3 regions of the Enterobacter vonholyi genome follow, and region 2 is predicted to be linked to each of the others. Evidence: predicted binding sites of a transcription regulator. Region 2 holds the regulator's gene; each other region holds the start of a gene.

The links. The regulator PurR, encoded in region 2, represses purine synthesis genes. The targets are predictions, from matches to a motif close to CANGCAAACGTTTGCNTG.
Region 1: tusA (sulfurtransferase TusA) is a predicted target of PurR. The motif match lies at 1,163-1,180, and genes of this name have one in related genera.
Region 3: cvpA (colicin V production protein) is a predicted target of PurR. The motif match lies at 1,291-1,308, and genes of this name have one in related genera.

Annotation. Positions count from the first base shown of each region.
Region 1 is NZ_CP162152.1:4,135,914-4,138,182, reverse strand. It holds gene AB3N39_RS19475 (DcrB family lipoprotein) at 1-334, opposite strand, end outside; gene AB3N39_RS19470 (7-cyano-7-deazaguanine/7-aminomethyl-7-deazaguanine transporter) at 407-1,072, opposite strand; gene tusA (sulfurtransferase TusA) at 1,240-1,482, shown strand; gene yhgN (NAAT family transporter YhgN) at 1,545-2,138, opposite strand.
Region 2 is NZ_CP162152.1:1,865,531-1,867,799, forward strand. It holds gene punR (DNA-binding transcriptional activator PunR) at 1-687, shown strand, start outside; gene purR (HTH-type transcriptional repressor PurR) at 705-1,730, opposite strand; gene AB3N39_RS08895 (YnhF family membrane protein) at 2,028-2,117, shown strand.
Region 3 is NZ_CP162152.1:3,128,972-3,131,240, forward strand. It holds gene purF (amidophosphoribosyltransferase) at 1-713, opposite strand, end outside; gene cvpA (colicin V production protein) at 747-1,235, opposite strand; gene dedD (cell division protein DedD) at 1,401-2,099, opposite strand; gene folC (bifunctional tetrahydrofolate synthase/dihydrofolate synthase) at 2,089-2,269, opposite strand, start outside.

The DNA.
Region 1 (2,269 bases), 2.2 Mb from region 2:
GGTCGCGGCCGCGCTGCTGATCTTCAAGACGTTTGGACAGGACGGCCAGGTCTTCGCTGGTGTCGTCGCCCACAATCACAATGACCGCTTTCTGCCCGGTTGCGTCGGAGTAAACGTGCATGTTGTTCGCCTGGGTGCCCAGCTTGCCGCTCTGGTCAGTCATATCGGCTGGCAGAGAGAAACTGAGTTTGCCATCCATCAGATTCACCGGCTGGCCGGTCGCATTGCTTTCTGCGGATGCGCCCTGAGCAGGCGTTTTCGTGTCGCTGTTATCACAGGCTGCAAGACCCACAACCAGCAGGCCAATCCCGACATATTTAACCAGATTGCGCATTGACTTCTTCCTTTCGATAAACGGCCATAACGGCTCATTCGCTCATCTTATCACAACTGATAAAGCGAACCCTTAACCAGCCTGCAATGCTGTGATTTCAGATTTATCTGCCAGCCTTTTCAGCAGCATATTGAGCAGCACGCCGTACATCGGCAGGAAGAAAACAATGCTGATGAGAACCTTAAAGCAGTAGTCCACCAGCGCGATTTCCATCCAGTGCTCGGCCATGAACGCATCCGGGCTGCGCCAGAAGGCGATGAAGAAGAAGGCCAGCGTATCGCTCACGTTACCGAACAGCGTGGAGGCGGTTGGCGCCATCCACCAGCGATGATTCTGACGCAGGCGGTTAAACACATGCACGTCGAGGATCTGCCCCAGCGCGTAGGCCATAAAGCTTGCCGCGGCGATACGGGCAACGAACAGGTTTAAGTGGGTTAACGCCTCAAAGCCCTGCCAGCTTCCCATATAAAACAGAGACGAAATCACGTACGAGATGAACAGCGCCGGGAGCATGACCGAAAAAATAATACGGCGAGCCAGCGGTGCGCCAAAAATACGCACGGTCAAATCCGTCGCGAGGAAAATAAACGGGAAACTAAACGCGCCCCAGGTGGTATGGAAACCAAAGATGGAGATCGGGAGCTGCACCAGATAGTTGCTGGAGGTGATCACCAGCAAATGGAAAAGCGAAAGCCAGAACAACGCTTTTACGCGCTGAGATTCAGAAAACTGCGTCATATTGTGACCTTTTTATACGTTGGGGTGAGGGAACCCAATAAAAACCGCAGCATGATACTGCTTTGTCAGGACATTGCAATGGTTAGTTTTTACGCAATCGTTAACCTGGTTTGCATTGATCGCAACCGGGCGTAAACTACAGCCGTTTTTATCAGACCGAGAAGATCATGACCGACCTGTTTTCCAGCCCAGACCACACTCTTGATGCCCAGGGCCTTCGCTGCCCGGAACCGGTAATGATGGTACGTAAAACCGTGCGCAACATGCAGACCGGTGAAACGCTGCTGATCGTTGCCGACGACCCGGCCACCACGCGCGATATTCCCGGTTTTTGTACCTTTATGGAGCATGAGCTGGTGGCGCAGCAGACGGAAACGCTGCCGTACCGGTATTTGATTCGTAAGGGTTGAGTGGGCGCCTCTGCTGCCTGATGCCCTCACCCCGGCCCTCTCCCACAGGGAGAGGGAGAAAGTCATCCCTTCATCCACGCCCGAATGCCGTCCAGGAACATCTGCGTTGCCATCATTACCAGAATCAGCCCCATCAGGCGCTCCAGCGCGTTTACCCCTTTCTCACCCAGCAGGCGCAGGAACAGGGATGACTGCAGCAGGATAATAAACGTTCCGCCCCAGGCAATCAGCAGGGCAATCACCAGATGGCTCATCTGGTTCGGATACTGGTGCGACAGCAGCATCAGCGTGGCCAGAATGGTCGGCCCGGCAACGAGGGGAATCGCCAGCGGCACAATAAACGGCTCTTCACCCGCAGGCAGGCCGCTGCTGCTGCCTTCCGCGCTCGGGAAAATCATCTTAATCGCAATCAGGAAAAGAATAATCCCGCCGGAAATCGACACGGTTTCGGCGCGCAGGTTCAGGAATGCGAGGATTTTTTCACCCGCAAACAGGAAGATAAACATCACCAGCAGGGCGATGAGCAGCTCGCGGATCATGATCGCCCGGCGGCGCTTCGGTTCGGTGTGCTTCAGCACCGACATGAAGATCGGCAAGTTACCCAGTGGATCCATAATCAGGATCAATAAAACCGCCGCGGAAATGATTTCACTCATCTTTAAATTATCCCTGATACTTAGTAGTGTTATTTCGATGATTAGCGCTTTTTCTGATTGCCGGGCAATCATCGATTAATTTCGCTTGCGACTTTGGCAGCATTTTGTAATGTGAAGCATATCCCAGTTCA
Region 2 (2,269 bases):
ATGCAGATCACCCGCGAACAGTGCCAGCAGATCGCCAACGGCTGGCGGGGACATCTTTCCATCGCGGTGGATAACATCGTGAAGCCGGAACGCACCCGACAGATGATTGTCGATTTCTATCGTCATTTCTCTGACGTTGAGCTGCGGGTCTCGCAGGAGGTGTTCAACGGGGTGTGGGATGCGCTGGCGGACGGCAGGGCGGAGATGGCGATTGGCGCGACGCAGGCGATCCCGGTCGGGGGACGTTACGCCTTTCGCGACATGGGGATGCTGAGCTGGAAATGCGTGGTGGCCAGCGATCATCCTCTGGCAGCGATGGACGGGCCGCTTAGCGACGATACGCTGCGCAACTGGCCCTCGCTGGTGCTGGAGGATACGTCCCGTTCATTGCCCAAGCGTATCACCTGGCTTCTGGACAACCAGCGGCGGGTGGTGGCTCCGGACTGGGAATCGTCGGCGACGTGCCTCAGTGCCGGACTGTGCGTCGCGATGGTGCCCGTTCATTTTGCGCGTCCGCGCATCAATACCGGCGAATGGGTTGAACTGACGCTGGAAAATCCGTTCCCGGACGCGGCCTGCTGCCTGACCTGGCAACAAAATGATGTCTCGCCCGCCATGGCCTGGCTGCTGGATTATCTGGGGGACAGCGAAACGCTGAACCGGGAATGGTTACGGGAGCCAGCGTAGCTGGCCCCGTAAAGGGATTAACGACGGTAGTCGCGGAACGGACCGTCCGCAACGGAACGGCGTTCAATCAGGCGCGGGTGAACTTCAATGGACTGCGACTCTTCGCGCTTGTTGACGATCCTGTCGAGCAGCATATTGAAGGCCGTTTCGCCCAGCGAATCTTTCGGCTGGTGAATGGTGGTCAGCGCTGGGGTGAAGAAGCGCGCGTTACGCACGTTGTCATACCCGATCACGGAAATATCCTGCGGTACGCGCAGACCCAGTTCATCGGCGGCGCAGAGCGCGCCCATGGCCATGATGTCACCCCCGCAGAAAACGGCGGTCGGACGGTGCGGCTGGGAAACGATCTGCTGCATTGCGCGGTAGCCTGATTCCGGCTCAAAGTCGCCCTGCACGATCCAGTTTTCCGGCACGGTGATCAGCGCTTCTTCCATCGCTTTCATAAAACCGGCAAGACGGCCCGCCCCGGTGTTGCGCTCCAGCGGACCCGGGATCACGCCAATCTCGCGGTGACCGCGTTCGATCAGGTAACGGCCGGCCATATAACCGCCTTCAAAGGCATTGTCGATAACGGAGTCGGTGAAATCTGCACGCGCTTCGCCCCAGTCCATAACGACCATGGGGATGTGGCGATACTCTTCGAGCATCGACAGCACGGATTCCGGGTACTCGGAACACATCACCAGCAGGCCGTCAACGCGCTTCTGAGCCATCATCGACAGGTAGGCGCGCTGTTTTTCAATGCTGTTCCACGCGTTGCCCAGAATCAGGGTATAGCCTTTCTGGAAGCAGTTTTTTTCAACCGCTTCAATGATCTCGGCAAAATAGGCCGCTTCACTACTGGTCGCCAGCAATCCAATGGACTTGGTGTGATTAACCTTAAGGCTACGCGCGACCGCACTTGGCGAATAATGCAGCTCCTTGATCGCTGCCCAGACGGCGTTGCGCGTCTCTTCCGCCACAAAGCGGGTTTTGTTAATTACATGTGATACGGTTGTAGTGGAAACGTTTGCGCGTTTTGCTACGTCTTTAATTGTTGCCATTAAATGTCACTCCAGACCATATCCTAAACTCCTGAAAAACTTGAAGGTAAACGTTTGCCTTCTCTCACCCTTATCACGCAATCTTGAATTGCGGCACGCCGGGAAAACGACACGGGACGTCAGGAGGGGGTCAATGGCCGGTACGCTAATAAATTTAGCGTGGAATTTTGTCCTATCTTGATGAAAAGGGGAAGAGGTAAAGTGGTTCTCAGTATAAATCCAGGAAGATTTTTGACGTAATCTGTGCAAAAATGAGCAAGCTCACTTTTCGTGTGGGGATTAAAAGGAGAAAAATTGATGAGTTCCGATCTTAAGTTTTCGCTGTTCACCACCGTTGTTGTGCTGGCTCTGATTGTTGCGGCCGGTCTGACGGCTGCGCTGCACTGATTTACGCGGAGGGAGAGCCTTCCCTCCCGACTCCCCGGATTGTTACTTCTCTGGCAAAAATCTTTTGCCATTTTGTTAACTTCTCATTTTTTGTGATTGATGTCATGCTTTCCGCTTCTTTGTTCTGTGTCACCACATGACACGGCATCCGG
Region 3 (2,269 bases), 1.3 Mb from region 2:
TGACCCTTCTCGGTGATGTAGACCGCTTCGCCCGGCGCAACGTCGCGCAGGAATTCGAAGCCCAGGGTATCCAGCGCCACGCTTTCAGAGGCAACCATATATTCAGTACGGCCATCGCCAAGGTCGCGCTTACCGAGCACCAGCGGACGAATGCCGTTTGGATCGCGGAAGGCGACCATACCGTGACCGATGATCATCGCAACGCAGGCGTACGCGCCGCGGATCTGACGGTTTGTCGCGGCAATCGCGGCAAAGATGTTGTCTGCTTCCAGCGGGTAGTGACGGAAGTTATCCAGCTCGCTGGCGAACACGTTGAGCAGGATTTCAGAATCAGAGGTGGTGTTAATGTGGCGACGTTTCTCTTCGAACAGCTTTTTACGCAGCTCATGTGCGTTCGTCAGGTTGCCGTTATGGGCAAGGGTGATGCCATACGGTGAGTTGACGTAGAAAGGCTGTGCCTCGGAGGCGCTGGAACTGCCAGCAGTAGGATAACGAACGTGACCGATCCCCATATTACCTTGCAGACGCTGCATATGGCGGGCTTCAAACACATCGTTTACCAGGCCATTCGCCTTGCGTAAACGGAAGCAGTTGTTTGCATCAATGGTGATGATACCCGCAGCATCCTGCCCACGGTGCTGAAGCACCGTTAACGCGTCATAAATCGACTGGTTTACCGGCATGAAACCGGCGATACCGACAATACCGCACATTCGTCTTTTCCTCGTTAAGCCACATCTCAGGGTTTATGCCCTGGGCAAAAAACTCGACGAGCTTTGCAGATAGTCAAAGAACCATCTTATGATGAAGCTGAACTCTGGAATGAGCTGCGATTTCTGCCAGTCTTCGCTTTTGGAGAACCCGGTGAAGGTATCCAGGAAGAACAGGATCGCGGCCACAATCAGCACGCCTCGCAACGCTCCGAAACAGATCCCGAGCACCCTGTCCGTTCCTGACAGACCGGTTTTCTCGACCAGCTGACCTATCACGTAATTCACGATAGCGCCGACAATCAGCGTTGCGATAAACAGCACCGCGATGGCAATTCCGTTTCGGACCAGTTCATCTTCAAAGCCCGTGAACCAGACAGACAGGTAAGTGTAGTAATGACTGGCGACAAAGAAAGCACAACCCCAAGTCACCAGCGATAACGCTTCACGAACAAAGCCACGGATCAGGCTAACCAGACAGGAAAAACCAATCACCGCTATGATGGCGTAATCAATCCAGACCATATGTGTCCCACGATTAAACGCCCTGTCATCCAGTTCGGGGCGAATTCTAACAGAAAAAGAAAACGTTTGCGTAGGGATTTCCTTCCCGCGCGTAAATAAAAAAGGCGCTGAAAAAATGTTCAACGCCGTGGCTTATCGCCTCTCTCTTAAAGGAGCAGGTCGTACTTAGTTTGCGCTGTAGCCCATCACCACACCGCTCAGGCCGGAGATCTGCTTCAGCTCACCCAGCGACCCTTTCAGTTTGTCTTTAGACGCTTCTGGCCCCACGAGGATACGGGTAATTTTACCCTGCACCGGCGTGGAAGGTGAAGTGTAAACACGGTATCCCGCACTTCTCAGTTTGCTCACGACCTCGTTGACTTTGTCGGCGTTTTTCAGCGCACCGAGCTGCACCACGTAGGCTTTACCCGTTGGGGCAGCAGCTTCCTGCTGCGCCGGTTTTGCTGGCGGTGGGGTTTCTGACGCCGCGGCGAGCTGTTCTGCCGTTTTATCGCGCTGCGGTTTCGGCTGCGGCTTCTCAACCGGCTTCGGTTTTTCAACCGGTTTAGGCTGCTCTACCGGCACCGGATCGATATCGCTGCTGCTCGCTGCCGCCAGGCGAGACGGATCGAGCGACGGTGCTGCGGCATCGCCCGCGCGCACCTCTTCCGCCGCGCCTTCCGGTGGCTGAGCAGGCAGCGCCTGCGTCGCCGCGGGCAGCATATCCGGCTCATCGCGGTCACCCGGTTTAGGCACCAGCGGAATAGCGGCAAACTCATCCTGATAATGCTTTTTCTGCCCGTCGAGCAGCCCGGGAAGAATAATCACCCCGAGCGCGACCAGCACAATGGTTCCTGTTAAACGGTTCTGAAACTTACTCGCCACCGGTTCTCCCCGCGTCCATCACTTCCATGACATGTGCCACCGTGTGGAATGAACCACACACCAGCACGGTATCTTCTGGTTTAGCATCCGCCATCGCGGCATGCCAGGCCTGAGCCACGCTACTGTAGATTGCGCCTTTGCCGAGATGTTCCATCAACTGCTCGGCCGTC